Regions from separate parts of the Nonomuraea sp. 10N515B genome, predicted to be linked through region 2. Evidence: riboswitches for the same ligand, from Rfam matches in the RefSeq annotation. Region 2 holds a riboswitch; each other region holds the start of a gene.
The links. A riboswitch is a leader RNA that binds a small molecule or an ion and turns the genes downstream of it on or off. The one in region 2 is predicted to bind cyclic di-AMP.
Positions count from the first base shown of each region.

Region 1 (7,370 bases), on a different contig from region 2:
GGGATCCACCCGCGGTTCACGGCCTGGTGGAGAGCGCCGGGCGGCGGCCCCAGAACGCGAGCAAATCCTCACGTTTCTGTTACCGAACAGGCCCTCGGCGGCGATCGTGAATCCGCGCGTGGTCATGCGCGTACGGCAGGAGCCCGGCGTAACTCACCGACCGGCGAGGGCGCGGATCTCCTCGTGGCGGTGGTCCAGATCGATCTGGGCCAGCGCGCCGACCAGCCACCCGAACTGCTCGGACTCCTCATACTCCGCCAGCTCGGCCAGGTCTTCGGGGGTGCGGCCCAGCCCGAGCTTGCGCGCCGCGGACAACGCCTGCGGATCGGCGAACGGCGACACCTCCTTCCACAGGATCTGGGCCTCGCGGAAGAACAGGTCCACGACCTTGCCGTCCACACCTGGGAGCTCCTCCAGCAGCGCCCGCTCCCGGGCGGGGTCCCGCCGCGCCTCGGTACGCAGTCGGCGCAGGTCGCCCCGATAGCGGCCGGCCACGGTCTGGGCCAGCTCGCCGAGAACCTCGGCGGTGCCCCGCCGCACGCCCTTGCCGAGGAGCTCGACCCGCTTCTCGTACGGCGAGGCCGCCAGCTTCTGCGCAGTGTCCCACCGGTCGCGCAGACGCTGGGCCGCCTCCACCGCCACGTGGTAGTCGTTGCTGCGGCGCAGCAATATCGACAGGTAGAGCAGCTGGAACAGCCGTCCCGGATTGTTGGTCACCGGGAACCCATGCGGCTCGGCGAAACCGCGTCCCACCTCGCGCAACAGCCCCCGGACCAGGCGGCGCTTCTCATCGACGTCCATCATGCCCTGCCGCCTACCCGCCGCCGATCCGGCAAACGCCCGTGCCGCCTACGGGCCGAAAAGAGGGGAATCCTTGACGGCGAGAGTATTCCCGACAAAGCGGCATGCTGCTGGAGTGGCGATATGAGCGGAGGTCATCGCGCGATGCCGCACACCGCGGACATCGCGGTGGAGGCGTGGGGGGACAGCCGCGAGGAATGCCTCGCCGAGGCCGTGCGGGGCCTGGTCGAGAGCTTCGCCGACATCCGGGACGCGCCGCCGGGCCACGGCGTGGACCTCACGGTGACGGCACAGACTGACGAGGACCTGCTCGTCGAGGTGCTGCAAGAGGTGATCTACCAGATCGAGGTGCACGGCCGGCTGGTCGTGGACGTGTCGCCCGGCGCGGCCGGGCTGCGGCTGTCCACCGTCCCGGCGGAGTCGGTGGAGCAGGTCGGCGCCATGCCGAAGGCGGTGACCGCGCACGACGTGCGCTTCGGGGAGACAGACGGGACATGGCGGGCACACGTCGTGGTCGACGTCTAGCCCCACGGGACTTGCGCGGTGAGCTAGCCCTTCACGACGCCGACGGGCGCCAGCTTGGCCACCTTGCGCGCCAGGCCAGCCTGTACGCAGACCTCGACCACCGCGTCCAGATCCTTGTACGCCTGCGGCGTCTCCTCGGTCAGCCCGCGCGGCGACGCCCCGCGTACGGCGATCCCGGCACGCTCCAGCTCGGCCCGCAAGGTGGCCGCCCTGGTGGTCTTGACCGCCTGGTGGCGGCTCAGCCGGCGACCGGCCCCATGGCAGGCCGAAGCGAACGCCGGCCCGCCCGGCACTCCGGCCAGCACGTACGAGCCCACCCCCATGGACCCAGGCACCAGCACCGGCTGCCCCAACGGCCGGAGATCGGGCGGCAGGTCCGCGTGGTCGGGTGGCAGCGCCAGCGTCGCGCCCTTGCGGTGCACGCACAGCTGCCGCGTCCCGCCGTCCACCTGGTGGGCCTCCAGCTTGGCGAGGTTGTGCGACACGTCGTACAGCAGGCTCAGGTCGCCGTGGCCCGTGACGCGGTCGAAGGCCCGGCGGGCGGCCTGGCCGAGCAGTTGCCGGTTGGCCCGGCCGTAATTGGCGGCCGCCGCCATTGCCGCGAGGTAGGCCCGTCCCTCGTGCGACTCGACCGGCGCGCACGCCAGCTGCCGGTCAGGCACGCGGATGCCGTACCTGGTCATCGCCGCCTGCATGGTCTTCACGGCGTCGGTGCAGATCTGGTGGCCCAGCCCGCGCGACCCCGTGTGGATCATCACGCACACCCGGCCCTGCCACAGCCCGTACGCCTCGGCGACCTCCTCGTCGTAGACGTCGGTGACGGCCTCGACCTCCAGGAAATGGTTGCCCGAGCCGAGGCTGCCGACCTGCTGCAGCCCGCGCTCCCGCGCCCGGTGGCCGACTCCGGCCGGATCGGCGTCGGCCACCGCGCCCCGGTCCTCGCAGCGCTCCAGGTCGCCGGGCTCGCCGTGGCCGCGCTCGACAGCGTACCGGGCGCCGCCGGCCAGGATGTTCTCCAGCTCGGCCTGGCTGTGCAGCCGCCACACCGCGCCCTTGCTCATGCCGCGCGGAACCGACACGTCGAGGGCGTCCATCAGCTTGTCCAGGCGTGGCCGCAGGTCGTCCACGTGCAGGTCGGCGAGCAGCAGCCGGACGCCGCAGGAGATGTCGAACCCCACCCCGCCCGGCGAGACCACCCCGCCCGCGGCCACGTCGGTGGCCGCCACGCCGCCGATCGGGAACCCGTACCCCCAGTGCATGTCGGGCATCGCGTAGGCGGCCTCCACGATCCCGGGCAGGGTCGCCACCGCCGCGACCTGGGCCAGCGCCTGATCCTCCGACGGGTCAGGCAGCAGCTCCCGGGTCGCGAAGACCACGCCGGGCACCCGCATGCCGCCCTCGGGCTCGATCCGCCACCGGTACGGCCGCTCCTCGACCAGTTGCATCATCACGGTCACCTTGCCGTCTCGCCCTCCCGCCCCGCCTACCCACACACCAGCCGGGGAACATCGCCGATGCCAGGTGAGCGTGTTTTCCGCCTGACCGGCGTCGAGCTGATGCCCCGCATCCGGCGTGGCACGCGGGTGCTCGGGCTGACGGCGGCCGTCGCGACCTACCGCGCGGCAGGCGTGACGATCGAGCCATCGGAGCTCCGGACGTGCACACGGCCGAGTGGGCCGAAGCCTAAGCTTCGAGGGTATGCATCCGGAAACCATGTTCGGCTGGCCGACCAGGACCGACAACGACCCCGCCCGCGTCGCCCTCCTGCTGCCCGGCCGTGCCTACGTCCCGGCCCGGCCCCTGCTGCACTATGCCAAGACGGTCTTGACCGCACACGGCTGGACCACCCAGGAAGTCTGGTGGCAGCAGCCGCCGGACCTCCCGCCCGACGACTATCCCACGTGGGTGATCGACCAGGTCACCCGGTACGTCGAACAGGAGGTCGACGCCCGGCGCGTGCTCCTGGTGGGTAAGTCCCTGGCCAGCTTCGCCGCCTCGGTCGCGGCCGACCGCGACCTGCCGGCGATCTGGCTCACGCCGCTCCTGCACCACCCTCAGGTGACCGGCGCATTGCGCCGCGCAAAGGCGCGCACCCTGCTCGTCGGCGGCACCGCGGACACTGCTTGGAAGTCTGAGGTGGCCCGTGCCCTCCCGGTCGAGCACCTGGAAGTCCCGGGCGCCGACCACGGCCTGGAGACGCGAAACCCGGTCGGCTCGGCGGAGGTGCTCGCCCGTGTGACGGCGGCCATGGAGTCCTTCGTCAGGAACCTGTGACAGCTCATGAAACGGATCAGGGAGCCGGGCTAAGATCCGGGTGCCACAGGGCCGGAGACCGACGCCAGCAGCTCGCCGATCTGGGCCATTTCCGCTGCGGTCAGCGGCCCGTGGCGTAGCGCGCCGGCGTTCTCCCCGGTCTGGGCGGCCGTCCTGATGCCGGGGATCGGCACTGTCCGACCGCCGCGGGCCAGCAGCCAGCCCAGGGCGCCCTGGACGAGGGTGCGGCCGCCGGAGGTCAGGATGTCGCGGATCGCCTCCAGCATGGCGAGAAACTCCGGTGCAGGGCTGCCATCACGGAAGAAGGTCATCCACGCTGGCGAGTCGCCGCGGACGTCGTTCATCGGCAGCCGGGAGTGCGGAGCGTACTTGCCGGACAACAGCCCCATCGCCAGCGGTCCCCGGTTGACCGAGGCGAGGTCGTGCGTGTCGCACACGGCCAGCATCGCCGGGGCGTCGCGCAGGACGCTGAGCTCGTGCTGTACGGCGGCGCAGTGGGGGCCCTTGGCGAACGCCGCCGCCCGTTCCGGGTCGTCGGTGCTCCACCCGTAGGCGCGGATCAGCCCGTCGTCGACGAGTTCCTCGAGTGTGGCGATCATGTCGTCCGCCCGCTCCAGGGGAGCGTCGCCGACGTGCAACTGGTAAAGGTCGATGTGATCGGTGCCCAGCCGTTCCAGCGACGCCCGGCACGCCTGCCGGATGTAGGCGGGGGAGACGTCGTGGCCAGTGACGTTCCTGCTCGCGGCGTCGAAGGTGTTGCCGAACTTGGTGGCGATGACCACCTCGTCGCGCCGTCCCGCCAGCGCCCGCCGGAGCACTTCCTCGCTGTGCCCAGTGCCGTAGACGTCGGCCGTGTCGAAGAACGTGATCCCGAGGTCGAGCGCCCGATGCACGGCCGCCACCGACACGTCGTCGTCCACCTCCCCCCATCCCGCGGGCTTGCCGCGGGCCGTGAACGGACCCCCGATGGCCCAGGCGCCGAACCCGATCGCACTCACCTGGATGCCGCTGCGCCCTAGATGCCGGAACGGAAGGGTCATGTCGGGCTCTCCTTCTGACATGCCGTAGACGGTTCGAGGAGCACGCTGCCATCTGGAGTGCGCTCCAGGTCAAGGCGGGGTACACGCATACGTTCAGCCTTCCGCAGGCGGCAGCCGTCGTCACCACCAAAGCTGCCCGCCGCCTCGAACGCGATCGGCCGCGGCCGGTGTGGCGTCTATCACCGTGGTCGCGCAGGTCGGCTCCGGCGACGAGGCCGTCGCCGCGGCCCGCGAGACCTCGCCCGATGTGGCGCTGCCCCGGCTACCTCGCGCGTGCCATGGCGGCGGGCGCCTCAGGTTTCATCGTCAAGGACGCGCCCCCCGAAGACCTCGCCGACGCGGTGCGCAAGGTCTATCGAGGCATCCGGGTCGTCGACCCGGTCCTTGCCACCGAGTCGTTGATCCACGGGATCAACCCGCTGACGGCGCGCGAGCGGGAAGTGCTGGTCGCGGTCGGCGCCGGCCACGCCATCGCCGAGGTCGCCAAGCTGCTGCGACTCTCCGAGGGCACCGTGCGCAACCACCTTTCGGCGGCGATCGGAAAGACCGGCACCCGCAGCAGGAGCGAGGCCGCGGCGGTGGCCAGGGAACGCGGCTGGCTGTAGGCAGGTGGAGGACGTTGGAGAGCGCCGTTTCCAGCCCTTGACTAGGAATCTATCCGTTTGTAGCCTGAATGTCAGATATGTACCCAGACAGGGTATTTGGGGTATACATCCGACTTATCGGTTCGTTACCCGACCATCGCCAGACGCATCACAGGACGGACCTGTGACCGCTGAATCCGCCTTGCGCGGAACCGGGGACCCACATCCCTTGGGGTGAATCGGCATGCCATGCCGTAGGGCAGCTTCCACGCCCGAACCCGTCAGCTAACCCGGTAAGCGGTATGGAAGCAAGGAGAACCCCCTTCACGATGGCCAAGCATCGTACGATCCATGCCCCCAAGATCAACAACCCCGCCGCCGGCACCTCCCGCGCTCTGCGCAAGATCACGGCAACCGTGTCACTGGCTCTGGTCACCGCCCTGGCGGGTGCCGGTCTCGCGGGTCCCGCACAGGCGGACGGCTTCATCGAGGGGCGCGACATGTCCCACTACGAATCCACTTACGACTGGGCCGGCAGCGGCGTCCAGTTCGGCATCGTCAAGGCGACCGAAGGCACCGACTTCATCGACAGTTCGTTCGCGCGTCACTGGGCGGAGATCGGCAAACTTCCCATGGTCCGCGGTGCGTACCACTTCGGGCACCCGGCCAACGACCCCGTCGCCGAGGCCGACTTCTTCCTCTCCGTGCTGGACAAGCAGCCCGCCAAGGCCGGAGACCTGCTCGTCCTCGACCTCGAGACCGCGGACGGTCAGTCGGCGGAGCGCGTGAACACCTGGGCCAAGACGTGGCTGGAACGGGTGAAGTCCAAGACCGGCGTCACGCCGCTGTTCTACGCCAACTACAACTTCGCCGAGCAGTACGGCCAGGGGCTGGGCGAGTACCCGCTGTGGGTGGCGCACTACAGCAAGGCCAAGGGCACGGTCGCCACGCCGACGCACTGGAAGACGTGGGCCATCCACCAGTACACCGACGACCCGTGGGACCAGAACGTCTCCTCCCTGCGCCAGGAACAGCTCCGCGCCCTCGGCCGGAAGTAGCCGGAGGCCTGCCCGTCGGTCGCGGACCCCGGTGCCGGGGCCGCGACCGTGGCCGGATCATCCCCTCATGATGGGCACGGAGCGGTCGTGGTGGAGAAGCGGAAGGCCGTGCGTGCAGGGGCGCCCACCAGGTTGTCCCAGAATCGGCGCGGGGTCAGCGGGGCCCTTGTGGCGTCGAGCAGATCCGGGAACCGGCCGGTGGCCAGCTCACTCCTGATCCGCTGCACCTCGGCCTGGAGCCGCTCGTCCGGCAGCCGAGTGCCTGGGGCCATGTAGTCGGCGAGGACGTACGCGGCGGGAAGCGGCTTCTCATGCCCGACCCGCTGCCCGCACGCCAGCGCCATGTGACTGCCGAGGGCGTTGGCCAAGCCGAGCTGGTCCACGACGAGGACGTCCAGCGGGAACGACGCCCCCAGCGTGCCGAGGACCTTGCCTGCCACGGCCAGGCGTGCGGGCTGGTCGGGCCGGAGCGGCACCGGCACCGTGTCCGGCACATGCAGACCGGTGGCGTGCACGGCGTTCAGCGGGTTCGGACTGGCGCGAACATAGGGCGTGGCGGTGACCGGATGCGGGTCCTTGGTCTGGACTACGTAAAAGCCGCGCTCGTCCGCGATTCCGTCCGGCCCGACGGCTTGTTCGTACGGCACGTCGAATGCCACGGCGCAGACCACGGCCCACAGCGTCACGACCGTGCACGTGAGCGCGGTCAGGGCACGCAGGGGGAGGACCATGGCGGGGAGCAGGACAAGCAGCAGCACCGGCAGCATCATCCGGCCATGCATGAAGTCGCCGCCGACGCGCAGGACATAAAGCAGCATCAAGATCCCCGCCAGGAGCGGGGCCATCGACACGATGAGATCGCGGCGCGTGCGGAACGCCCACAGGGACAGCGGGATGACCGCCAGCAGGGGGCCGACCAGCTGATAGGTCAGCACGGTGTCTCCGGCATAGAGGAGACCACGTGCCCACCGGGCCTCGCCGGCCTCTTTGGCGAGGGCGGTGTTGGGCACGAGAAGCCCGTAGTAGCCCATCCGGAAGATTTGATAGGCGGCCGGCAGGGCCAGGGACATCGCGAACCAGCGGGCGGC
Region 1 covers NZ_JBQQBQ010000002.1:50,583-57,952, forward strand. Annotated here, with positions in the region: gene ACTWQA_RS02625 (hypothetical protein) at 1-20, opposite strand, end outside; gene ACTWQA_RS02630 (hypothetical protein) at 154-804, opposite strand; gene ACTWQA_RS02635 (archease) at 946-1,326, shown strand; gene ACTWQA_RS02640 (RtcB family protein) at 1,350-2,774, opposite strand; gene ACTWQA_RS02645 (hypothetical protein) at 3,025-3,600, shown strand; gene ACTWQA_RS02650 (aldo/keto reductase) at 3,630-4,640, opposite strand; gene ACTWQA_RS02655 (response regulator transcription factor) at 4,886-5,245, shown strand; cyclic di-AMP (ydaO/yuaA leader) riboswitch at 5,404-5,539, shown strand; gene ACTWQA_RS02660 (glycoside hydrolase family 25 protein) at 5,554-6,282, shown strand; gene ACTWQA_RS02665 (hypothetical protein) at 6,348-7,370, opposite strand, start outside.
Region 1: another riboswitch for cyclic di-AMP. It lies ahead of ACTWQA_RS02660 (glycoside hydrolase family 25 protein); the one in region 2 lies ahead of ACTWQA_RS39580 (glycoside hydrolase family 25 protein).

Region 2 (7,370 bases):
GCTTCCAAAACGTCCAGGTGCTGGGAGATCGCCTGCCGCGAGGAGCCGAGCTGATATTTCATCGCCAGGCGCGTACAGATTTCGAACAAGGTCTGCCCGTCCTTCTCGGTCAGCTCGTCGAGGATCTTGCGCCGGGTGGAGTCGACCAAGGCCTTGAACACGTCGCCCACGGACCCCACGATAGGCAAGTAGCGACTTGCATGTCAATGCGGGCGTCTTTAACGACAACGGACCTGGAGCAGACGCGCCGATCACGCGATCTCGGCCGACCCCGGGTACCTGTGACGACGGGAGAATCACGACGGGGGAGGCCCACATGCGAGCAACCTTGATCTATGGTGCCCGTGACGTGCGCGTGGAGGACGTCCCCGACCCGGAGATCCAGCACCCCACGGACGCCGTGGTGCGCGTGCTGCGCTCATGCATCTGCGGCAGCGACCTGTGGCCGTACGGGGCGAGGCCCGCCACCGAGCTGGGCGAACGCATCGGCCACGAGTTCCTCGGCGTGGTGGAGGACGTCGGCGCGGAGGTGTCCCGGCTGAAGACCGGCGACGTGGTGGTGGCGCCGTTCGTGTGGTCGGACAACACCTGCGACTTCTGCCGCGAGGGTCTGCAGACGTCATGCCGGCACGGCGGCTTCTGGGCGGCGGACGGCGTGGACGGCGGCCAGGGTGAGGCGGTACGCGTGCCGCAGGCCGAAGGCACCCTGGTCAAGCTGCCCGTCGGCGAGGATTCCCCGCTGCTGCCGTCCCTGCTCGCCCTGTCGGACGTGCTCCCCACCGGCCACCACTGCGCGGTGACGGCCGGCGTCGGGCCGCACACCTCGGTGACGGTGATCGGCGACGGCGCGGTCGGGCTGTGCGCGGTGCTCGCGGCCAAGCGGCTCGGCGCCGAGCGCATCATGCTCATGGGCCGGCACAAGGGCCGCACCGCTCTGGGGCGAGAGTTCGGCGCCACCGACGTCGTCGCCGAGCGGGGCGAGGAGGGCGTCGACCGGGTACGTGAGCTGACCGGAGGCGACGGCACCCACGCGGTGCTGGAGTGTGTCGGCACCAAAGAGGCGATCGTGACGGCTTTCGCCGTGGCCCGCGACGGCGGAGCGGTGAGCCGGGTCGGTGTGCCGCAGTATGAGCAGGTGCCGATGGGATTTGCCGAGTTCCTGCGCAACCTCACCCTGACCGGCGGGGTGGCGCCGGCTCGCGCGTACATCGAGGAGTTGCTTCCCGAGGTGCTCGACGGGACGATCGAGCCCGGCCGTGTCTTCGACCGCACGGTCGGCCTGGAGGACGTGCCGGACGGTTATCGGGCGATGGCCGCCCGCGAGGCGCTGAAGGTCCTCATCCGTCCCTGAGGACCTTGGGGGTGGCGAACGGTGAGACGCCACCCCCGGCGTCCTCGACCAGGGGCCGAGGGGAGGGTGTCAGACGGCGGGGCGGCCCAGGTCACGCAGCTCCTCGGGGGTCAGCGCGGAGACGTTCTCGTCGACCGGGACGTCGGTGTACTGGTGGATGGTCCACGACTTCCAGTCGGCGGGCGGGGTGAGCGCGCCCTTGGGCTTGCTGTAGTGGGCGACCCACAGCGGATACTCGGCCAGGCCCTTGCCGTAGGTGTCGGCGAAGTTCCAGCCGCTGTAGAACATCGGGGTGACCCCGGTCTTGGCCTTGACGTGCGACAACCACGCCTTCGCCCAGGCGTTGACCTCGCCGGCGGACTCGCCGTCGGTGGTCTCCAGGTCCAGGACCAGCAGGTCGCCCTGCTTGGCGGGCTGAGAGTTCACCACGGACAGGAAGTGCTCCGCCTCGGCGATGGGGTCGTTGCCGGGGTGGCCGTAGTGGTAGGCCCCGCGCACGATCTGCTTCTTGTCGAGCTCGCGCCAGTGCCTGGCGAACGAGGCGTCACGGAAGCTCGTGCCCTCGGTGGCCTTGATGATGCCGAACTGGGCCGAGCTCGCGCTCCAGTCGTACAGCGGCTCGTGGTTGGAGATGTCCAGGCCGAAGGCCAGGGATCGGGACGCGGGCTGAGCCTCGTGCACCGGACTGTGCTCAGGGGATGAGGCGATGGCTGTGCCGACCACACCGGTGAGGGCGGCGGTTGCGGCCAGGATCGCGCCACCGACGGCGAGGCTGAGCGTCTTGGTGGGAAGGTCGAGACGGTTCTTGAGGGACTTGAGGGAATGGACGACTGCGGCAAGCCGGGGCTTGGGCATGGGGTATTGACTCCTTGCTTCCATACCGCCTACCGGGCTAGCTGACGGGTTCGGGCGTGGAAGTGCCCTACGCGCGCAGAAAGATAGGGATCCCCGGCTCCGCGAGGCGCGGATTCGGCGGCCGAACGCCATCCCAGGGATCCCCTCGGGACGCGCGGTCCGGTCAACAAAACGGCAACGACGGTGACGACAGCTCGCCACAACGTATACCGCGATTACGCAAAAGGTATATATCTATCCACAGATAGCGCAAGCGGGGCCCAACGCATTCCCGTGAGGCCATGACCAGGCACGAAGCGCTCGCTATGACGGTTCATGGCCGGGCAGAGGTCGCCGTTGCCGGGCGCCTTCGGCAAACCCCGTCAACGGCCCGGAGTAGGTAAAGAATTTCGCCCCGATCGCCTATCTCGTAGGGCATTCTGTTGCCTGCTCCCTATCCTGGTTTGCATCTCTCTATGCCGTTCGCTTACCTTTAGGAATCAGGGCGTACGCCTGGCAGTGCCGCGTAACGTCCTCCGTATTGCCGAGACCGCGTCTCATCGGCATGGGCATTCGAGTCCGTGACCATGACGCGGCCGCCGAATTCGCGATCTGCGGAACCGGGGACCCACTTTGTCTGGGGTGAATCGGCGCGCTCGACACGAGCGCCCCGTAGGGCACTTCCACGCCCGAACCCGTCAGCTAACCCGGTAGGCGGCATGGAAGCTAGGAGCATTTTTCACCCATGGCCAAGAACGTCTTCGCTCGTGCCCTGACGTCCGCAAGCCTCTCCCTGGTCGCCGCCGGGATGACCGCGACGGTCGTCGCCGGATCCCCGGCCTTCGCCGCCGACCAGCAGTCCACGCAACCCGCGCGGTCCAACCTTCCCGCCTCCCAGGCCATCCCGCAGAAGGGTGCCGGCCAGGTGAGCGCGGACACCGTACTGAAGATCGCCGAGTCGCAGATCGGCGTGACGGAGAACGCCGCCGGCGGCGGCACCCCGTTCCACAGCTGGTACATGTCCTCCCCGCGGGCAGCCGAGACCGTCGCCCGCGACGGCGGCAGCCTGCAGGCCTACGCCAACGCCCCCTGGTGCGCCATGTTCATCTCCTGGGTCGGCGAGCAGGCCGGCGCCCGCCCCACGATGGGCTGGGACGCCTACACCGTCAGCTACGCCAAGTGGTTCCAGGCCAACAAGCACTGGGGCACCGAGGCCAAGCCCGGCGCCGTGGTCTTCTACGACTGGAACGGCCAGGGCACCGACGGCATCGACCACGTCGGCATGGTGAAGAAGGACAACGGCGACGGCACGATCACCGCGATCGAGGGCAACACCGGCAACGGCAAGGTCGAGCAGCGCATCCGGCCCAAGGCCCACGTCGTGGGCTACGGCTACCCCGAGTACAAGGCCTGACCCCAAGGCAGGTCGCCAGAAAGTAACGGGTGGTGCAGGAAAGACTCCTGCACCACCCGTTTTTTGCGCCCTTAACCACTCACCAGCCCAGTTCGTCGCATCCTTGATGATCGGTCGGCTCGACCTGCAGGGTGGCGTGGGCGATGTGATGGCGGCGCAGCAGCACGTCGCGGGCCCGGTCCAGGACGGCATGGTTGTCGTTCGGGTCGCTGGTGACCAGGTGGGCGGTGGCGACGTTCATGCCGGAGGTGAGCGTCCACAGGTGGAGGTCGTGGACGTCGCATACGCCGTCGATGGCGGACAGGTCGGTCGCGACCGCGGTGGCGTCGACGCCCTCCGGCACGTGCTGACCCAGCACGGCGAAGACCTGGCGGCCGAGGGAGACGGCGCGGACGGCGACGAACGCGCCGATGGCCAGGGCGACGAGGGTGTCCCAGACAGGCTGGCCGGTGGTGGCGACGAGCCAGCCGGCGACGATGACGCCGACCGAGCCGGCGGTGTCGGCCACGACCTCCAGGTAGGCGCCCTTCACGTTGAGGCTCTCGGCGGCGCCCGACCGCAGGAGGAGCAGGGCCACGACGTTGACGATCAGGCCGATCGCGCCGACGACGAGCATCGGCCCGGAGGACACCTCGGCCGTGCGGCCGATGCGGCTGATGGCCTCGATGACGACGTAGACGGCGACGCCGAGCATCATGGCCACGGCCAGCAACGAGGCGAACACCTCCGCCCGGTAGGAGCCGTAGCTGCGCCGGCCGGTGGTGTCGGGCCGGGTGGCGATGCGGGTGGCGACCAACGCGGCGCCGAGGGTGACCACGTCGGCCGCCATGTGCCCGGCGTCCGACAGCAGGGACAGCGATCCCGACAGCAGCCCGAAGGCGAGCTCGACGATGAAGAACAGGCCGATGAGCACGAAGGAGACGGCGAGCCGCCAGCGGTGGCGGCCGCCGGCGTGGCCATGTCCATGTCCGTGTCCGTGCCCGGCGCTCATCCGGTGACCTCGCCGTCTCGAGAGCCTGGATGCATGCGAACGCTGCCGGACAGGTCGAGCCGCACGTCGTCGGGCCGGTGGCGGGCGGGCCGGCCTGCGCTCTCAACTCCTGAATGGCTGTTCACATATGAACGATAGCGACATCTGTCACGGGCCTGTCAACACGACGGGCTGTCGGCCGCCGCCGAGCCGCATGCGAGCTCAGCCCTGCTTGCGCCCGTCGCGTTCAGGATGGATGGCCTGCGTGTGCTCGGTGTGCGCCACCGCCAGATCCAGCAGCATCCGGACATGCGCGTCGTCGAGCCGGTAGTAGGCCATCCGGCCGGCCCTCCGCACCGACACCACGCGATGTGCCCGAAGCAGTCGCAGCGCGTGTGAGGTGGCCGATTCGCTCAGCCCGCTCACCACGGCGAGATCGCAGACGCACAGCTCGCCCTCCAGCAGCGCCAGCAAGAGCCGCAACCGGCCGGGATCGGACAGCAGGCCGAACACATCCGCGGTGTCCGCCAGATCACCGTCCCCGGGCATGCGCGAGCGCACCACCGCGACCCGCTCGGCGTCCACCACCCGGGTGCTGCAGCTCTCAAGATCTGACACCTGGTTATTTGAAGAAGCCTTCATACGTCAACCTTAGGCCACGCCGGAGAAGATGCCGAGGCCCCGGATGCCGGCCTTCCCTCGGTGCTACGGCTGATGCAAGGTGGGGAGGAACCTCAAAGTTGTCCTTGTCCAGCTGAGAGGAGCCATCATGCAGGCGAACGTCGGTGACATTCTGCTCGTGCACGGCCACGTCGTCGGTCAGAAAGACAGGAAGGGCCAGATCATCGAGGTCCGCGGCGCCGGCGGCTCGCCGCCTTTCGTCGTCCGCTACGACGACGGGCACGAGCAGCTCGTCTTTCCGGGCCCGGACGCGGTGGTGATGCCGCCAGGCGACGCGTCCTGACGCCGCGGCAAGCCGCTCCCGCTCGGCGCTCACGTGCCTGGGTGATGGCCGCGGCTGCGTCCGTACCACTCCTGAGGGGCCTGCGGTTCTCCCGGAGGTTGGAGTTCCATTTCCGTGACGGTTTGACTACCGGTGAGGAAATATGGTCGTCTCGTGACCATTGTTTCTGATGGGATGAATTAGACCGGTCCGGGGGAGAAAGCTTCATGCCGCACGCCCTTCTGCGCGTGCTCGCTTCGACGTCCATCGCCGCCGCCGTCCTGGTGGCCGTGCCGCCCGCCGCCCAGGCCGAGGTGCGCACATCAGCGGGGACGGCCGTCACGGTCCGGCCGGTGCCCGCCGTCGAGGAGCCGCCGGCCGCCACGGTGACCGTTCCCACGCGGCCGTCGCTCGCGGTCCGGCCGGCGGTGAACGCGCAGGTGGGCCCCGCCGAACCCGAGGTGACCACGGCCGCGGGACCCGGGCTGATCAACCAGGTCACCGCCGCCGCCGCCGCCGTCCTGGAGGAGGAGGGCGTGGGCGGGCAGGTGCCGGACGTGCGGAAGATCCTTCCGGACACCGCGCAGGCCGAGACGCTGTCGCTGATCAAGCCGCTGGCCGCGGTGGTCAAGGTGTTCGACGGGCTCGGCAAGGCCGTGCCGGGGCTGACGTACCGGCTCTGCGTCCAGAGCGCCGAGGTGCCGGTGTCCTGCTCGATCCAGCAGCCCGTCGGCGTGCCCGCGGCCGCCGACGTCACCGGCGACGGCCTGCCCGACCTGGCCGCCGACCTGGTCCCGGCGGCCATGCCCGCAGAGGGCGCGGTCGGGCTGGGCTTCGCGGTCAAGCGGCTGACGCGGGAGAACCTCAAGGCGCAGGTCTGGGCGGAGTACGACGGCAAGGTTTCGGTCGGGTTCGACGGGCTGCGGCGCGGCTCGTCGCTGTCGGACTACGACTGGGGCACGTTCACCGTGGACCTGGCGGGTAAGCGGGTCAAGGCCTCGGTCCGGCGTAAGGATCCGGGCGCGTCCGCGGCCGTGATCGCGGGGCTGACCGGCCGCAGCGCGGTGAGCCTGCGTCAAACGCCGGCCACCGACAAGCTCACCGTGAGCGCCGCGCTCGACCCGCCCACACTCGACGTCACCGCCTCCGCGCCCGCCAAGCTGGAGGCGCTGGCCGTGACCGGACGCCAGTTCACCCAGGCCGTGCTCGACCGGATGCCCACCCGTGCCGAAGTGCGGCTGGCGGGCGGCGAGATCCGCTTCGCCGGCCCGTCGCCCGTCGCCCGCGCCCGGGTGCACCACTACACCTACCGCGACGGACGGCTGGCCAGGGCGGTGAGCGCCGAGCTCCGGAAGGTCCCGCCCACCCTCACCGCCAAGTACGCCGCCGGGAACGGCCGTCAGACCCTGTCGGTCGACTCGGGCCGCCCTCGCGCCGGCGCCGCGGAGTTGCTCTTCTTCGACAGGAACGCCGACAAGACCGTCCTGCGCGCCGAGCTGAGCGACCTGCCCGCCAAGGTGCGCCTGGTCAACAACCTGGCCGAGCATCGCGTCACGCACTCGACCAGCTCGCCCATCGGCAGGTTCGCGGTGGTGCTGCAGCGTAACGAGGGCGCGATCTCCAGCCCGCGTGGCGGCCATGTCACCATGATCAAGAACGGTGCCGCGGTCGGGGTGTCGGGGCTGCTGACGGGGCTGTCCGGATTCGAGGTCACGTACGGGGCCGCGCCGCACGTCCACCTGGAGGTGGACTCCAGCGGCCGGTCGTTCGTGGGCGCGGCCAGCATCGACGGCGCCCATCTGGCCCGGCTGGAGATCTCCAACACGCCCGCCACCGTGGATGTCACGCTCGACCCGGC
Region 2 covers NZ_JBQQBQ010000038.1:53,046-60,415, forward strand. Annotated here, with positions in the region: gene ACTWQA_RS39570 (ArsR/SmtB family transcription factor) at 1-170, opposite strand, end outside; gene ACTWQA_RS39575 (zinc-binding dehydrogenase) at 317-1,351, shown strand; gene ACTWQA_RS39580 (glycoside hydrolase family 25 protein) at 1,421-2,206, opposite strand; cyclic di-AMP (ydaO/yuaA leader) riboswitch at 2,218-2,336, opposite strand; cyclic di-AMP (ydaO/yuaA leader) riboswitch at 2,773-2,917, shown strand; gene ACTWQA_RS39585 (CHAP domain-containing protein) at 2,931-3,599, shown strand; gene ACTWQA_RS39590 (cation diffusion facilitator family transporter) at 3,679-4,590, opposite strand; gene ACTWQA_RS39595 (ArsR/SmtB family transcription factor) at 4,792-5,187, opposite strand; gene ACTWQA_RS39600 (DUF1918 domain-containing protein) at 5,339-5,533, shown strand; gene ACTWQA_RS39605 (hypothetical protein) at 5,740-7,370, shown strand, end outside.

Region 3 (7,370 bases), on a different contig from region 2:
GCTGCGCCGGCTGGGCCGGGCCTAGGTTACGAATTGACTGTTTGGGGGTAACCCCAGCCGCCACTTCTGTACTATTTCGCCCCAGGTGTTATCCCTGGGAGGCGACACAGTGAGGTTTGGCCGGGTGCCGGTGTCCGTGGGTATCGCGTTCGGGCTGGTGCTGTCCCCCATGGGAGCCGCCGTCGCTGATCCCAAGCCCACGATCAGCCAGGCGAAGGCCAAGCTCGAGAAGCTCAACGACAAGGCCGACAAGGTCGTCGACCAGTACAACACGGCGACGGAACGCTACAAGAAGGCCAAGAGCACCTACGTCAAGCTGAACGACAGCTACAAGCGCAAGCTGGAGACGGTCGCCGACCTGCGGGCCCAGGTGATCAACATGGCCGTGGACAGCTACCGGCTCGGTGGCGACGTCATCTCCCTTCCCGGGCTGATCGGCGCGGGCAATCCCGAGGACTTCCTGTCGCGGCTGGCGGTCGCGGGGCAGATGTCGCAAGAGCGGGCGCAGAAGCTCGCCGCTTTCGACCGGGAGAACCGCGGGCTGAAGGCCGAGCGTGACAAGGCGCAGGAGGCGCTGGAAGCGGCGGACAGGGAACGCGACGGGGTGGAGGAGGAGCGCTCGGAGATCCTCAAGCTGATCGCCGAGCAGAAGAAGCTCCTGAAGAAGCTGGGCGCCTACAATCCTGGAAATCCCAGCAGCGCCGGCATCAAGTACACAGGATCGGCGTCGGGGAACGCGGCGGCGGTGCTGCGGTTCGCGTACGCGCAGGTCGGCAAGCCGTATGTCTACGGGGGTACGGGGCCCGGCGGGTTCGACTGCTCGGGGCTGACGCAGGCGGCGTGGCAGGCCGGAGGGGTGTCGCTTCCCCGCACGACGTGGCAGCAGTGGGCGTGGGGGGCCGACCGCAAGGTGTCTCTGGACGACCTCCAGCCCGGTGACCTCATCTTCAGCGAAGGGCTGGGGCACGTCAGCATCTATGCCGGGAACGGGGAGATCGTGCACGCGCCGCAGACCGGTGACGTCATCAAGGTCGTCCAGCTCTCCGACTACGGCCGCACCCTCGCCGGCGCCGTCCGCCCGTAAGGCGGCGCCTGCCCATCACGCCCTCGCCGCCGCAGCATCTTCTCCGTCTACCGCACCGGGTCGGTGGGCCGGGAGGTGAGCGTGCTCAGGAAGGCGGAGACGGCCGGAGGGCGGTCGGTCGGGGGCAGGGTGGCGGCGAGGATGGTGCGCGACGGCAGGGGCGGTGAGGGGCGCAGGAGCCGGATGTCCGGGCGAGCGGTCGAGTAGCCCGCGATCGACGGATAGAGCATCACCCCCACCCCGGCGGCGACCAACCCCTGCCTGCCGTTCCAGTCGTCGCACACGTGACTGATCCGTGGCGCCCGGCCCAGAGCCGCCGCGAGCTGGGCGATGGGACCGAGGCAGTCGGGATGGGTGCCGTCGATCCACGGATCCGCCGCGAGATCCCGCAGCCGCACCCGGCTTCGCTTCGCCAGCGGATGGCTGACCGCCAGTGCGACCAGCAGCTCGTCCTCGTGCAGCGGTGTCAGCGCCACCCCGGGCATGCCCGCGGTTCCCGAAGGGCCGCTCATGTCCCAGGAGGTCAGGAGGGCGATGTCGGTCTCACCGTCCAGGACGGCGGCGCACCGGTCGTGTTCGCCGGAGCGGACCGTGAGGGAGAGCTCCACGTCCGGGTGCCTGGCCGCGAACGAACGGAACCGGTCGGGAAGGTAGCTGGTCGCGGCGCTCGGGAAGGCCGACACCCGGACCCGCCCCGCCTCCGCCGTCGCGAAGGCCCGCATCCGCGTTTCGAACAGCCTCAACCCCCGCAGCACCTCATCGGCCTGCTCCAGTGCCGCCCGCCCGGCGTCCGTCGGCCGGACGCCACGCGGCAGCCGTTCGAACAGCCGAACGCGGGTGTGCCGCTCCAGCGTGGCGATCTGCCGGGACACGGCGGGCTGCGTCATCGACAGCTCCTCGGCCGCCGCCGAGAACGATCCCAGCCTCCCCACCTCCACCAGCACCTTCAGCGACCACACATCAAGCATGCATAGAGCTTATGGCTTCCATGCCGAACCTGCAGTGGTGTGCATGGCTGCGAGCGGTCATGCTCGGTCGCATGGAGACAGAAACGGTGGACAACCACCAGTACGCGTGGCTGAGTCAGGTGCTTTCCCGGCAGCCGCAGCGGATCCTCGACGTCGGCTGCGGGCGGGGCGCGCTGGCCTCCGAGTTGATGCGGCGCGGTCACTTGGTCACCGCGATCGACATCTCGCCGGAGGCCGTCGGAGCGGCGCGGGCGGCCGGGGTGCCGGCGGTGCAGGCCGATGTCGTGACCTATCCCGACTCGGCCGACAACGACCCGGCGCTCGCGCGCCACTACGACGGTGGATCGTTGTTCGATGCGGTCGTCATGTCGCTCTCGCTGCACCACGTGCATCCGCTCCAGGCGGCGCTGGACCGCGTGCGGTCGCTGCTCCGGCCGGGCGGGCTGCTGGTGGTGGACGAGTTCGGGTGGGATTGGGCCGACCGGGCCGCAGCCACCTGGTTCTACGATGCCGGATCGTTGCTTGCCGCCGCGGGAGTGGCGGATGTCACCCGCGAGCCCGGCGGTCCCGGACGTGACCCGCTCGAGCGATGGCGCGAGGCGCATGGGGATCACGCCCCCGCGGACGTCATGCTCGCCGCCCTTGCCGAACGGTTCCAGGTCACGAGCATGCGGCAAGAACCGTACTTGTCGCGATATATCGGCGGAAAGGTGACGAATGGCAGCACCGACGTCCTCAACGAGCTATGGCGCATCGAACGGGACCGTATTGCCGCGGGAACGCTCCCGCCCACCGGCTTCAGGATGACGGCGCGAAGCATGTGACGAAAGTGACAATTGGGACCTTACACGACAGTGTGCCGCAGTTTGTGAGAAGGGTCACATTTCCATAACTGAACCTGGCGTTCCAACAGGGGTTTCGGACCTGACAGAACCAGTTGTTGGATCTTTACAACCTGACTGGCGCTTTGCCGATCCTTGACGTTTCGGCGTAGCTTCTGGCGTCGCAGCGACAAGCCATGTCGCCGCGAATCCGCATCGGTCCCCCGATGTGAGCCAGATAGAGATCCGCCGGTCGCCGCCGTACGTCCCCTTGTCGAACACGACACCGGACGGCGACCTGCCGAGTCCGTGCAGCCAGGAGCACGGAGCCGGGGAACCATCGATCCCTTCCCGGGATCAGGGGTGAATCGGCGCGTATCGCGCTGTAGGGCGACTTCCAGGCCCGAATCCGTCAGCTAACCCGGTAGGCGTTCGTGGAAGACCCAAGGAGAAATCCTGTCTACCTCCCCGCAGAACCCCCGTCTGTCCCGCATTGCCCTGAGTGGCGTAGCGCTCACCATGACCGTGACGGCCGGAGGTCTGATCCTCCATGCCCCGACGGCGCAGGCGGCGACGACCAGCGATTCAGCCGGTGCCTCCACGACCAAGGCCAATACGGCGGTTAGCTCCGCGACGTCGGCCAAGGCTCTCAGGATCGCCCGGCAGGAGGCGAAGGCCCTCAAGGCCGTCGCCGTGGCCAAGGACCAGATCGGTGACCCTTACCGGTACGGTGCCACGGGCCCTGGTTCGTTCGACTGCTCCGGCCTGACCCAGTACGCCTGGAAGAAGGCCGGTGTGAAGATCCCCCGCGTGGCGGCCAGCCAGTTCGCCGGCATCAGGAAGAAGGTCTCCTGGAAGAATCTCCAGCCAGGCGACCTGATGTTCTTCAGAGGGCTCGGTCACGTGGGCATCTACGTCGGCAACGGCAAGATGCTCCACTCCCCGCGGACAGGCGAGCGGGTGCGTATCGACAAGCTGAGCAGCTGGCGCAAGGCGTCTTTCGTCGGCGCTGTCCGTCCCGGCTTGTGAGGAAAGGGCTCCGATCCCATCGGGGCCCTTTCTCCATGCACACCCGCTTTTTGTTCTTCATGCACACCCTCTTTCTTGTACGGCGAGCCACCGTCCCCCACCCGCCGTACGGGGCTGATGGCCCTCCAGGGAGACGGTGTCTGATCCCTTCACAAGCGGGCCGCCGTTACGACGCGATGTGGGCCGCCTGCCGTGGCACATCGGGGCCCGGCGACGATCGGCCCGGTGACGGTCGGGCCCGGTGACGGTCGGGCCCGGCTATGATCCGGCCCGGCTACGATCGGACATCGTGTCCGAGCAGGTGAGTCGACGAGCCGTGGTGGCCGGACTCCTGCTCCTCGCCCCCGCCAGCGCCCCGGTCCCCGAGTCCCCCCTTCTTCCCCCGGAAGCACGTGATCTGTGGCGCGACGGCGTCGTCCTGGCCCGCGCAGGGCGTTCCCTCGTCGTCGGCCACCACACCCCGCCCGGCACGCTCGACGAGCTGGCGCGGCGGGCTGACACGGCGGGACGCCGGGTGTTGGACGTCCTCGGCAGGCCTGTGCGGCCGCTCGTCGTCGTGCCTGGGTCCGCCCGCGAGGCGGCAGGGCTGGCCGGGGTCGAGCGGGTCGACGGGCTGGCCGCGGTGGCCGACGGCGGCCGGGTGATCGTCGTCCCGGAGGTCTTCGCCAGGCTCAACTCCACGGGGAAGGACGTGGTGCTCGCGCACGAGCTCACCCACGTCGTGGCGGGCACCGGCGACCTGCCCGTCTGGCTCTACGAGGGGTTCGCCGACTACGTGGGCTACCGGGACGCGGGGCTGCCCGTGCGGACGGCCGCCGCCGAGCTGGCCGACGAGGTGCGGGCCGGGCGAGTGCCGAGCGAATTGCCCGGGCCTGCGGCGTTCGCGGCGGATGGCCGGGATCCCGTGCGGCTCGCACGGGCGTACCAGGAGGCGTGGCTGGCGTGTCGCTTCCTCGCCGACCGGTTCGGTGAGGAGACCCTGGTGAGGTTCTACCGTGATGCCCAGGCGTCCGGCGTCGATCGGGCGCTCTCCTCGCTGGGGCTGTCCGTGGCGACGCTGACGGCACGGTGGCGCGTGTACGTCCGGGAGCAGCTCACGTAAGAGGGGGAGGCCGATGAGCGAACGGCACGACACGGACGACGCAGGACCAGGGACGAGGAAGCCCCGAACCGAGGTCTCGACCGGCGATCCCACCGCCGTCGGCGACGCTCGGAGCCCGGGTGGCGGCGGCGACGGCGGCCGGGCCGTGGGCGGCGATCGGCGTGCCGGCAAGGGCGGGGCTCCGGATGCGGACGGGAGGCGGTTGCGGCGAGAGGCGGCGGTCGCGGCCGTGGCGCTGGGGGTGGTGATCCTGGCCGTGGCCGCCTTCGCCACCCCCTGGCGGGTGCTGGCCGGGGGCCCGCCCGACCCGGCCCGCGACTTCACCGCCGCCCAGATCGCCAGAGCGCAGGCGTTCGACGCGGCCACCACCCTCCCGAGCTACCTGTCACTGGCCCTGTCGATCATCATCGCGGGCCTCCTGGTGGCCACCCCGATCGGCGCGAAGGCCGTGGGCTGGCTGAGGGGCCCCTGGTGGCTGCGGGTGATCCTGGGCGTCGTCGTCATCACCGCGCTCACCGAGCTGATCCGCTGGCCGCTCGGGATGTGGTTCGAGACGCTGCTGCGCGCCTTCGGCCTGTCCACCCAGGACTGGGCGTCCTGGGCCGGCGACCGGCTCAAGAACATGGGCGTGCAGACGGCCATCCTCTGCCTGATGCTGGTCGTGCTCGTGGCCTTGGCCCGCAAGGTGCGGCGCTGGTGGATCCCGGCGGCCGTCGGGGCGTTCGCGCTGACAGTGGTGGCGTCGTTCGTGTATCCGGTGCTGTTCGAGCCGCTGTTCAACGACTTCAGGTCCATGCCGCAGGGCCCGCTGCGCACGAACCTGCTGGCCATGGCCGAACGCGACGGCGTGCCGGTTAAGGACGTGCTGGTGGCCGACGCCTCGCGCCGGACGACGGCGCTCAACGCCTACGTGTCCGGCTTCGGCGCCACGCGCCGCATCGTCGTCTACGACACGCTGCTCAAGGCCCCGCAGCCGGAGGTGGAGCTGGTCGTGGCGCACGAGCTGGGCCACGCCAAGGACAACGACGTGCTCACCGGTACGCTCATCGGCGGCCTGGGCGCCGGGCTGGGCGCCGTGCTGCTGTTCCTGGTGTTCGATCCGGTACGCCGCCGCACCGGCGTCACCTCGATCGCCGACCCTCGCGCGGTGGGCGCGGTGCTGGGCCTGATGACCCTGGGCTCACTGCTCCTGGGACCGGCGGAGAACCTGGTCAGCCGCCGCGTCGAGGCCCGGGCCGACGTCCACGCCCTCGACCTCACCAGAGATCCCGCCACATTCATAAAAATGCAGAAACGTCTGGCAGTAACCAATATTTCCGACTTGTCGCCGGATGCGGTGGAATATGTGCTCTATGCCTCCCATCCCACCAGCCCCGAGCGCATCGCCATGGCCCGCGCATGGGCGAAGCTGAACGGCATCCCGGTGCCGTGACCCATGTGGTCATCGTCACGAACGACTTCCCGCCCAGGCCGGGCGGCATCCAGTCGTTCGTGCACGGGCTCGCGCTGCGCACACCGGGAGTGGCCGTCTACGCACCCGCCTGGCCGGGCTGCGCCGAGTTCGACCGGCGGCAGCCGTTCCGGGTGGTGCGGCATCCGACACGGCTCATGCTGCCGACCCCGGCCGTGGCACGCCGCGCGGCCCGGCTGGTGGCCGAGCACGAGGCGGGCACCGTCGTGTTCGGGGCGGCGGCGCCGCTCGGCCTGCTCGCGCCGCACGTGCGCAGGGCGGGCGCGCGGCGCGTGGTGATGCTCACCCACGGCCACGAGGCGTCGTGGGCGAGCGCACCTGGCTTCCGCGCCGTGCTGCGCAGGATCGGCGAGCACGCCGACGTGGTCACGTATCTGGGGGAGTACACGCGGCGGCGGCTCGTCGCGGCCATCCCGCCGGCCAAGCTCGTACGGCTCGCGCCGGGCGTCGACGCCGGCCTGTTCCACCCCGGCACGCCCAAGGCCGAGCTGGGCCTGCAGGGCAGGCCGGTCGTGGCATGCGTGTCCCGGCTGGTGCCACGCAAGGGCCAGGACCAGCTCATCAGGGCCTGGCCCCGGGTGCTGCGGGCGGTGCCCGACGCCGTCCTGCTGCTGGTGGGCGGCGGACCCTACCGGCGCACGCTGGAGCGGCTGGCGGCCGGGGACGAGTCGATCAGGTTCACCGGTACGGTGCCGGCCGCGAGCCTGCCCGGCTATTACGCGGCCGCCGACGTGTTCGCGATGCCCTGCCGTACCCGGTGGGGCGGGGTGGACGTGGAAGGGCTCGGGATCGTGTTCCTGGAGGCGTCGGCCACCGGCCTGCCGGTGGTAGCCGGCGCGTCGGGCGGCGCCCCCGACGCGGTCAAGCACGGCGAGACCGGGCTCGTGGTGGACGG
Region 3 covers NZ_JBQQBQ010000011.1:27,159-34,528, reverse strand. Annotated here, with positions in the region: gene ACTWQA_RS18260 (NYN domain-containing protein) at 1-25, shown strand, start outside; gene ACTWQA_RS18255 (NlpC/P60 family protein) at 137-1,084, shown strand; gene ACTWQA_RS18250 (LysR family transcriptional regulator) at 1,132-2,052, opposite strand; gene ACTWQA_RS18245 (class I SAM-dependent methyltransferase) at 2,124-2,876, shown strand; cyclic di-AMP (ydaO/yuaA leader) riboswitch at 3,163-3,319, shown strand; gene ACTWQA_RS18240 (C40 family peptidase) at 3,393-3,902, shown strand; gene ACTWQA_RS18235 (hypothetical protein) at 4,192-5,004, shown strand; gene ACTWQA_RS18230 (M48 family metallopeptidase) at 5,018-6,436, shown strand; gene ACTWQA_RS18225 (glycosyltransferase family 4 protein) at 6,433-7,370, shown strand, end outside.
Region 3: another riboswitch for cyclic di-AMP. It lies ahead of ACTWQA_RS18240 (C40 family peptidase); the one in region 2 lies ahead of ACTWQA_RS39580 (glycoside hydrolase family 25 protein).

Region 4 (7,370 bases), on a different contig from region 2:
AGCTGATCGCGCAGGAGGTCAGCGGGGAGCGGTTCGTCGCGATCCCGCAGGAGGTGCTCGACGTCTACCGGCTCTGGCGGCCGACGCCGCTGATCCGGGCGCGGCGCCTGGAGAAAGCGCTCGGCACGCCGGCGAGGATCTACTACAAGTACGAGGGCGGCTCGCCCGCGGGCTCGCACAAGCCGAACACGGCCGTGCCGCAGGCCTACTACAACGCGCGCGAGGGCGTACGGCTGCTCACCACCGAGACGGGCGCCGGGCAATGGGGATCGGCGCTGGCGTTCGCCTGTTCCCAGTTCGACATCGAGTGCCAGATCTGGATGGTCCGCGCCTCCTACGACCAGAAGCCGTACCGCCGCTCCCTCATGCAGGTGTACGGCGCCACCGTGCACGCCAGCCCGTCCTCCGTGACGGGCGCGGGCAGCAAGGTGCTGGCCGACCACCCCGACTCGCCGGGCAGCCTGGGCATCGCCATCAGCGAGGCCGTCGAGGTGGCCGCGGCGACCCCCGACGCCCGCTACGCGCTCGGTTCGGTGCTCAACCACGTGCTCATGCACCAGACGGTGATCGGCGAGGAGGCGCTCGAGCAGCTCCCCGAGATGCCCGACCTGGTCATCGGCTGCACGGGAGGCGGCTCCAACTTCGCCGGCCTGACCTTCCCGTTCCTGCGGGAGAAGCTGGCGGGACGGATCTCGACCGTGTTCCGTGCGGTCGAGCCCGCCGCCTGCCCGTCTTTCACCCGCGGCGTCTACGCCTACGACTTCGGCGACACCGCCGGGCTCACGCCGCTGCTCAAGATGCACACACTGGGGCATTCGTTCGTGCCTGACCCGATCCACGCGGGCGGCCTGCGGTATCACGGCATGTCGCCGCTGTTGTCGCACATGTACGAGCTGGGCCTGTTCGAGGCCGTCACGCGATCCCAGAACGAATGCTTCGAGGCCGGCGTGCGTTTCGCCAGGACGGAGGGCATCGTGCCCGCCCCTGAGCCCACGCACGCGCTCGCCGAGACCGTCGCCGAGGCGCTGCGCTGCAAGGAAAGCGGCGAGAAGAAGGTCATCCTCACCGCGCTCTGCGGCCACGGGCACTTCGACCTGGCCGCCTACGATCGTCACCTGGCCGGGCAACTGGAGGACTACACCCTCCCGCAGGACCGCATCGACCAGGCCCTCACCGAACTACCCGGGTGAAATCGGGTGGCCGCCGGGCAGAGGCGGCCACCCGGGTCAGCGTGCGGTGGGCCGCTTGCCGTGGTTAGCCTTCTTCTTCTTGCGTGCTTTGCCCTTGCGTGCGCGCTTGGCCATACGCTCGCCTCCGATGATCGGGTGCTACGGCATTGATCCCTCACCGTCTCTCGCCTGCGCCGACCAGGGCAAGCGACGCCACCCGATCTAACATTCCCCGAACTTATCCGTGTCATAATTTGGTGGAATCTGTTGGAAGGAGGGGGCGTGCTCGCACAGCAGCGTCAGCAGGCGATCCTCGAACGCGTACGCAGCGACGGCGGTGTCCGGGTGGCCGACCTCGTCCGCGAGCTCGGCGTCTCCGACATGACCATCCGCCGCGACCTCGAGGTGCTGGCCGAGCGGGGCCTGCTGGAAAAGGTGCACGGCGGCGCGACCGCCCTCGGCCCGGGATCGACCGAGGAGCCGGGCTTCACCGCGAAGTCCGCCCGCCAGCAGCAGGAGAAGCAGGCCATCGCGCGCTGCGCGGCACAACTGGTGCGCCCCGGCACCGCTGTGGCGCTGTCCGCGGGCACCACCACCTGGGTGCTGGCGCACCACCTGATCGGTGTGCCCGAGCTCACGGTGATCACGAACTCCATCCCCGTCGCCGACGTTTTCCACCGCAATCCGCGCGCCGACCGCACGGTGGTGCTGACCGGCGGCGTACGCACGCCATCGGACGCCTTAGTGGGCCCGGTGGCCGTGGCCGCCATCCGCCGCCTGCACGTGGACACGCTCTTCCTCGGCGTGCACGGGATGAGCGTGCGGGCCGGGTTCACCACGCCCAACCTGCTCGAGTCCGAGACCGACAGGGAGCTGGTGGCGGCCGCCAACCGCCTGGTCGTCCCGGCCGACCACACTAAGTGGAACACGGTGGGCATCAGCACCATCGCCGAGCTGAGCGAGGCCGACGTGGTCATCAGCGACGCGGGGCTGCCGGAGGAAGCACGTACGCACCTGGCCGAAACGGCCGGGGAACTGATCATCGCGGAGGGCTCGCTTTGAAGCGCACCATCACCAACCTGGCCGACGGCCGAGAGCTGATCTACTTCGACCGGCGGGACGACGCCGACAGGAGCGCGATCGACCGGCGGACGCTGGACCCCCGGCCGGTGGCCTCTGAGCTGCGCTACGACCCGCTGACCGAGGAGTGGATCGCGATCGCGGGGCACCGGCAGACGCGGACGCACCAGCCGACCGGCACGGCGGCCGAGTGCCCGCTGTGCCCGTCGTCGGAGACGCGCTCGACGGAGATCCCGGCGTACGACTACGACGTGGTGGTGTTCGAGAACCGCTTCCCCTCTTTTTCCGAAAATATCGGGACTTATGGGGAAGTGGGCGGGCTGAGTGAGGTCCGTCCGGCCGTGGGCCGCTGTGAGGTGGTCTGCTTCACCTCCGAGCACTCCTCGTCCTTCTCCCGGTTGTCCGACGCCCAGGTCGAGCTGGTCATGGAGGCATGGGCCGACCGCACGGCCGAACTGTCCGCCATCGAGGGCGTGGAGCAGGTCTTCTGCTTCGAGAACCGGGGCTCGGAGATCGGCATCACGCTCGCGCACCCGCACGGCCAGATCTACGCCTATCCGTACGTCACCCCGCGGACCAAGCTGCAGCTGGGCGCCGCCGCTCGCTACAAGGGAAACCTGTTCGCCGACGTGCTGGCCGCCGAGCGCGCCGCCGGCACGCGGGTGGTGGCGGCCAACGAGCTGTGGACGGCTTTCGTGCCCGCCGCCGCGCGCTGGCCGTTCGAGGTGCACCTCTACCCGCACCGGCAGGTGCCCGACCTGGCGGCGCTGACAGAGGCGGAGCGTGCCGCGTTCGCGCCGCTGTACACGTCGGTGCTGAAGGCGTTCGACGGGCTGTTCGGGGTCGTGATGCCGTACATCGCGGCCTGGCACCAGGCGCCGGTACGACAGGGCCGTGAGCTGGCTTACCTGCACCTGGAGCTGTTCACCATCAGGCGGGCGCCGGAGAAGCTGAAGTATCTGGCGGGGTCGGAGTCGGCGATGGGGGCCTTCGTCAACGACGTGCTGCCGGAGGAGGCCGCACGCATGCTTCGATCACGAGTAGATCACTAATAGATTTCTACTTAAGGTCGCATGACTCGTGATCTACCACTAATATCCCGATAAGCACCGGCCGTAACGGCCGGTGCCCGCCTAATCCCGGGCGAGTTGCCCGGGAGCCGGGGACCCATCGCACGTGGGGTGAATCCACTTCGGTGGTAGGGATCTCCCATGCCCGAACCCGTCAGCTAACCCGGCCGGCAGAGGGAGAGGAAACATCTACGTGGCGGCTGCCCTGATTCGCTCGGGAGCTCCGCTCCCTTCGCCGTCCCTCGCGAGTCTTGCCATCAGCCTCATCACCGCCGCCGCCGTTGCCTTCTTCCCGGCGACCGCGGCGTCGGCGGCACCCAAACCGACGGAGTCCGAGCTCCGCGCCCAGCTCAAGCAGCTCAACAGCAAGATCGACAAGCTCATCGAGCAGTACAACCTCAAGCGCGTCGAGCTGGCCAAGGCCCAGCAGGCCGCCAAAACGGCCAATGAGCGCCTGGCCACCGCGGAGCAGACGCTGACCGCGGCCGAGCAGCGGGTCGCCGAGATCGCCCGGCTTCGCTACCAGAACGGGAACCCCCCGGTGCCGGGTTTCATGCTGCCCGCGAGCGGCGGCAGCGCGGCCGTGCTCAACCAGCTGACCGTCGAACAGCAGGCGTTCGTGCAGGGCGTGGCCAAGGCCCGTGACGACAAGGAGAAGGCCGCCAAGGACGCCGCCGCGCTGGCGGCCGAGATCCGCGGGGACGCGGCCGAGGTGGACAAGCAGCGCGACGAGGCCGAGGACGTCATCGAGGACATCAAGAAGAAGCTCCAGGACCTCGTGCCGTTTGGCACCGGCCGCAAATCCGACGGCAGCTGGGCCCCCGAACTTCCCTCCGGCTCCGACAACATCACTCCGCGCACCCGGCTCATGCGCGAGCAGGTGGGCAAGAACTTCTCGCTGCCGTACACGGTGGGGTGCTTCCGCTCGGGCTCCAGCGGCGAGCACCCGCTCGGACGCGCCTGCGACTTCATGATGAGCACCGGAGGCTCGATGCCGTCGGCCGCGAACCTCGCGCTGGGCGACCGGATCGCGGAGTGGGCGATCAAGAACATGGACAAGCTCGGCATCAAGTACGTGATCTGGAAGCAGCGCATCAACCACAGCTCGGGCTGGAGCGGAATGTCGGACCGCGGCAGCATCACCGAGAACCACTTCGACCACGTGCACATCTCCATGCACTGAAAGCCGCACACCAGGCCGAAGGTAAGGTCAGGGCTCGTGATCGACTCCCGTACCCCACCGCCCCTCACCGGCGACGAGCTGACGGTGCTCAACAACTGGCTCGAATGGCACCGCGCCACCCTCGCCGTCAAATGCGCGGGCCTGTCGGACGAGCAGTTGCGCCTGCGCTCGGCCCCGCCCTCGACCCTGTCTCTCCTCGGCCTGGTCAGGCACATGGCGCACGTCGAACGCTCCTGGTTCCGCCGCGTGCTGAACGGCGAGGACATCCCCAAGCTGTGGGACAAGGACCGCGACAACGACGCCGACTTCAACGACGTCGACACCGCCTCGGCCGAGGAGGCGTTCGCCACGTGGCAGGACGAGATCGAGCGCGCCCGCGCCATCTCGGCCGCCACGCCGCTGGACGCCGTCGGCGACCGCAACGGCCGGGACTGCACGCACCGCTGGATCCTCGTCCACATGATCGAGGAGTACGCCCGCCACAACGGTCACGCCGATCTTCTACGCGAGCGTATCGACGGCGTTACCGGCGAATAACGGTCCCCTGCCGCTTCGCCGTCACCGCTGACGGAAGACGATCGCGGTGCCGAGCGCCTCGCGGGCGGGCACGAAGATCTCGCCTGCGGCGGTCTCACCGACCGTCATCCCGGCCTCGCCCAGGAACCGCCCGGTGGCCGCGACGTCCCGCACCGCCACCGCGTACGCCGCGAACCCGGGCAGCGCCACCGCACCCTCGCCCGGCAACAGCGCGTCCAGCCGGGACGCGCCGACCAGCGTGATGTGAGCACCGTCGCCGCCGAGCGCGAAGGTCCGCACGAGCCCGTCCCGCGATGCCGTACGTCCCACATAACGCTCATAGCGCCGCTCGGCCTCGTCCAGCTCGTCGTCGGCCACGCACAACACGCATTCGACCAGCTCGACCGCGCCATTGGGATGGTCGGCGGCCTCATGCGCGGAGGCGTTCTCCGCCAGCCCGACCCGTCCCTCCGGCACGAGCCCCGGCTCGGAGCCGTCGATCTCCAGCCACCGGACGGGCTCCATCCGCACCCCGTCCGCCGTCTCGACCGGCCGCTGGGCCGCCTGCACCCCACCGTGCCCGACGCCGCCGGCCGTCAGCCGGGCGGCGGCGCCGTCGATGCCGAGTGCGTCGAACATCAGGATGTGCACACCCTCGAAGCGCCGCAGGCACGCTTCCAGGTTGGCCGCCGTGCCGCGGACGGCCTCCTTGAGCGCGGGCAGCCGCTCCGCGGGCGCCCGCAGCGGGATCAGCCGCGCGTCGCCGGGAACCCGCCCCGCCCCGGCGACGGTGACCAGCTCGAGGAAGCCGCCGGTGAGGTACGCGTGTGTATTGCCCACCCCGACCGGCTCGGGCGGCTCGCCCACCACCGGGTACGCGGGCCCCGGCAGCGCGAACCCCATCCGCCGGTATCGCTCGAGCGCCTGTCCCATGTCATGCACCACGTGTCCCACGTGGTGCAGCCCACGGATGTCATGTCCCATCGCCGCCTCCATAAGCCGCGTCACGGAAGTCACGGGAGAGCCCTTCGAAGATCTCGATGACCCGCTCGGCCGCCGGCGCGCAGTCGGGCAGCCGCTCCGGCTCGAACGTCCTGCGCAACGTGTCGGCCAGGACGCCGGCCTTCTCCTCCAGGCTGAGCGTGACCTCGGCCGGAAGCAGCGGCTCGACGGCGAAGAACCCGAACACGATCGTCGGCAGCGGATAGTCCAGGTCCTCGGGTCGCAGACCCTCCCGCAGCAACCCGTGCCGGGCGAGCTCACCCAGGTATTCGCGCGAGGCGAGCAACTTGGCGCCCTCGAGCGGTTTCCTGGCCGGGCTGGCGAGGAACTTGTCGAGCATCTCGGCGTCCCTGGTGAAGATCGCCCGCAGCACCGGCCGCCGCATCGCCTCCAGGAAGAACCGGCGCATGTACCGGTGCAGCGCGATCTCGTCAGGATCCGCCCGCATGCCCGCGACGACCGCCTCCAGCATGGCCACCGCCTCCCTGGCGCCGACGGCGAAGAACAACTGCTCGCGGGTACGCCAGTGCAGGTAGATCGTGCCCTTGCCGACCCCGGCGCGTTTGGCGATCTCGTCGATCGTCACCCGCCGGTATCCCCAGCGCAGCAGCAGCTCCTTGGCCGCGTCGAGAATCCGGTCAGCCCGCCCGCGGTGCTCGGCATGCACAAAGGCCTCCTCGTGACTGTTGACCGATGACCAATTTAGCATTCTGGTCACGAGAGAGAACAGGGAGACGCCGTACCAGGTGATCTAAAGGTTGGGTCAGGATTCCGTGCGGAACAGCGCCCAGACGGCCTTGCCGCCGCGAGCCAGGGGGTCCCAGCCCCAGCACTGGCTGTACGTTTCGACGATGTAAAGGCCGCGCCCGTTCTCGGAGATGAAATCCGGCTCCTTGGGCCGCGGCACCTCGTCGCTGGGGTCGGCCACCGCGAGCAGCACGTGCGGCGCGACCCGCATGAGCAGCAGCTCGATCTCCCGGCGCCCGGCGGCGTACATCGCGTATCTGACGGCGTTCGTCACCAGCTCCGACACCACGAGCGCGGCGTCGTCGCTCAGGTCGTGCAGTCCCCAGCCCTGCAGTGTGGAGCGGGTCACGTCCCTGGCGGTCTTCACAGAGTCGGCCTGAAAGGGCAACGGGCACGCGGTCGTGTACGGCTGGCCGCCACCCGAGAGCAGGTGGTCGAAGCCCACTTCGCGGGTGATCTGCAGGCAATCGGCAGTGGCCAGAGGATCCTCCACCATGCCGCCGATACCTCCCCGTTCAGCCTTGGTTAGTGCATGTTTGGCCCAATATGCACTAAGCCATCATGGGTCACGACCGCTGCGGCTGCAAGACCCAAATGCACGTG
Region 4 covers NZ_JBQQBQ010000021.1:8,876-16,245, reverse strand. Annotated here, with positions in the region: gene ACTWQA_RS28700 (TrpB-like pyridoxal phosphate-dependent enzyme) at 1-1,190, shown strand, start outside; gene ACTWQA_RS28695 (50S ribosomal protein bL37) at 1,227-1,304, opposite strand; gene ACTWQA_RS28690 (DeoR/GlpR family DNA-binding transcription regulator) at 1,452-2,231, shown strand; gene galT (galactose-1-phosphate uridylyltransferase) at 2,228-3,301, shown strand; cyclic di-AMP (ydaO/yuaA leader) riboswitch at 3,370-3,506, shown strand; gene ACTWQA_RS28680 (coiled-coil domain-containing protein) at 3,513-4,502, shown strand; gene ACTWQA_RS28675 (DinB family protein) at 4,539-5,039, shown strand; gene ACTWQA_RS28670 (VOC family protein) at 5,061-6,002, opposite strand; gene ACTWQA_RS28665 (TetR/AcrR family transcriptional regulator) at 5,992-6,687, opposite strand; gene ACTWQA_RS28660 (ATP-binding protein) at 6,784-7,263, opposite strand.
Region 4: another riboswitch for cyclic di-AMP. It lies ahead of ACTWQA_RS28680 (coiled-coil domain-containing protein); the one in region 2 lies ahead of ACTWQA_RS39580 (glycoside hydrolase family 25 protein).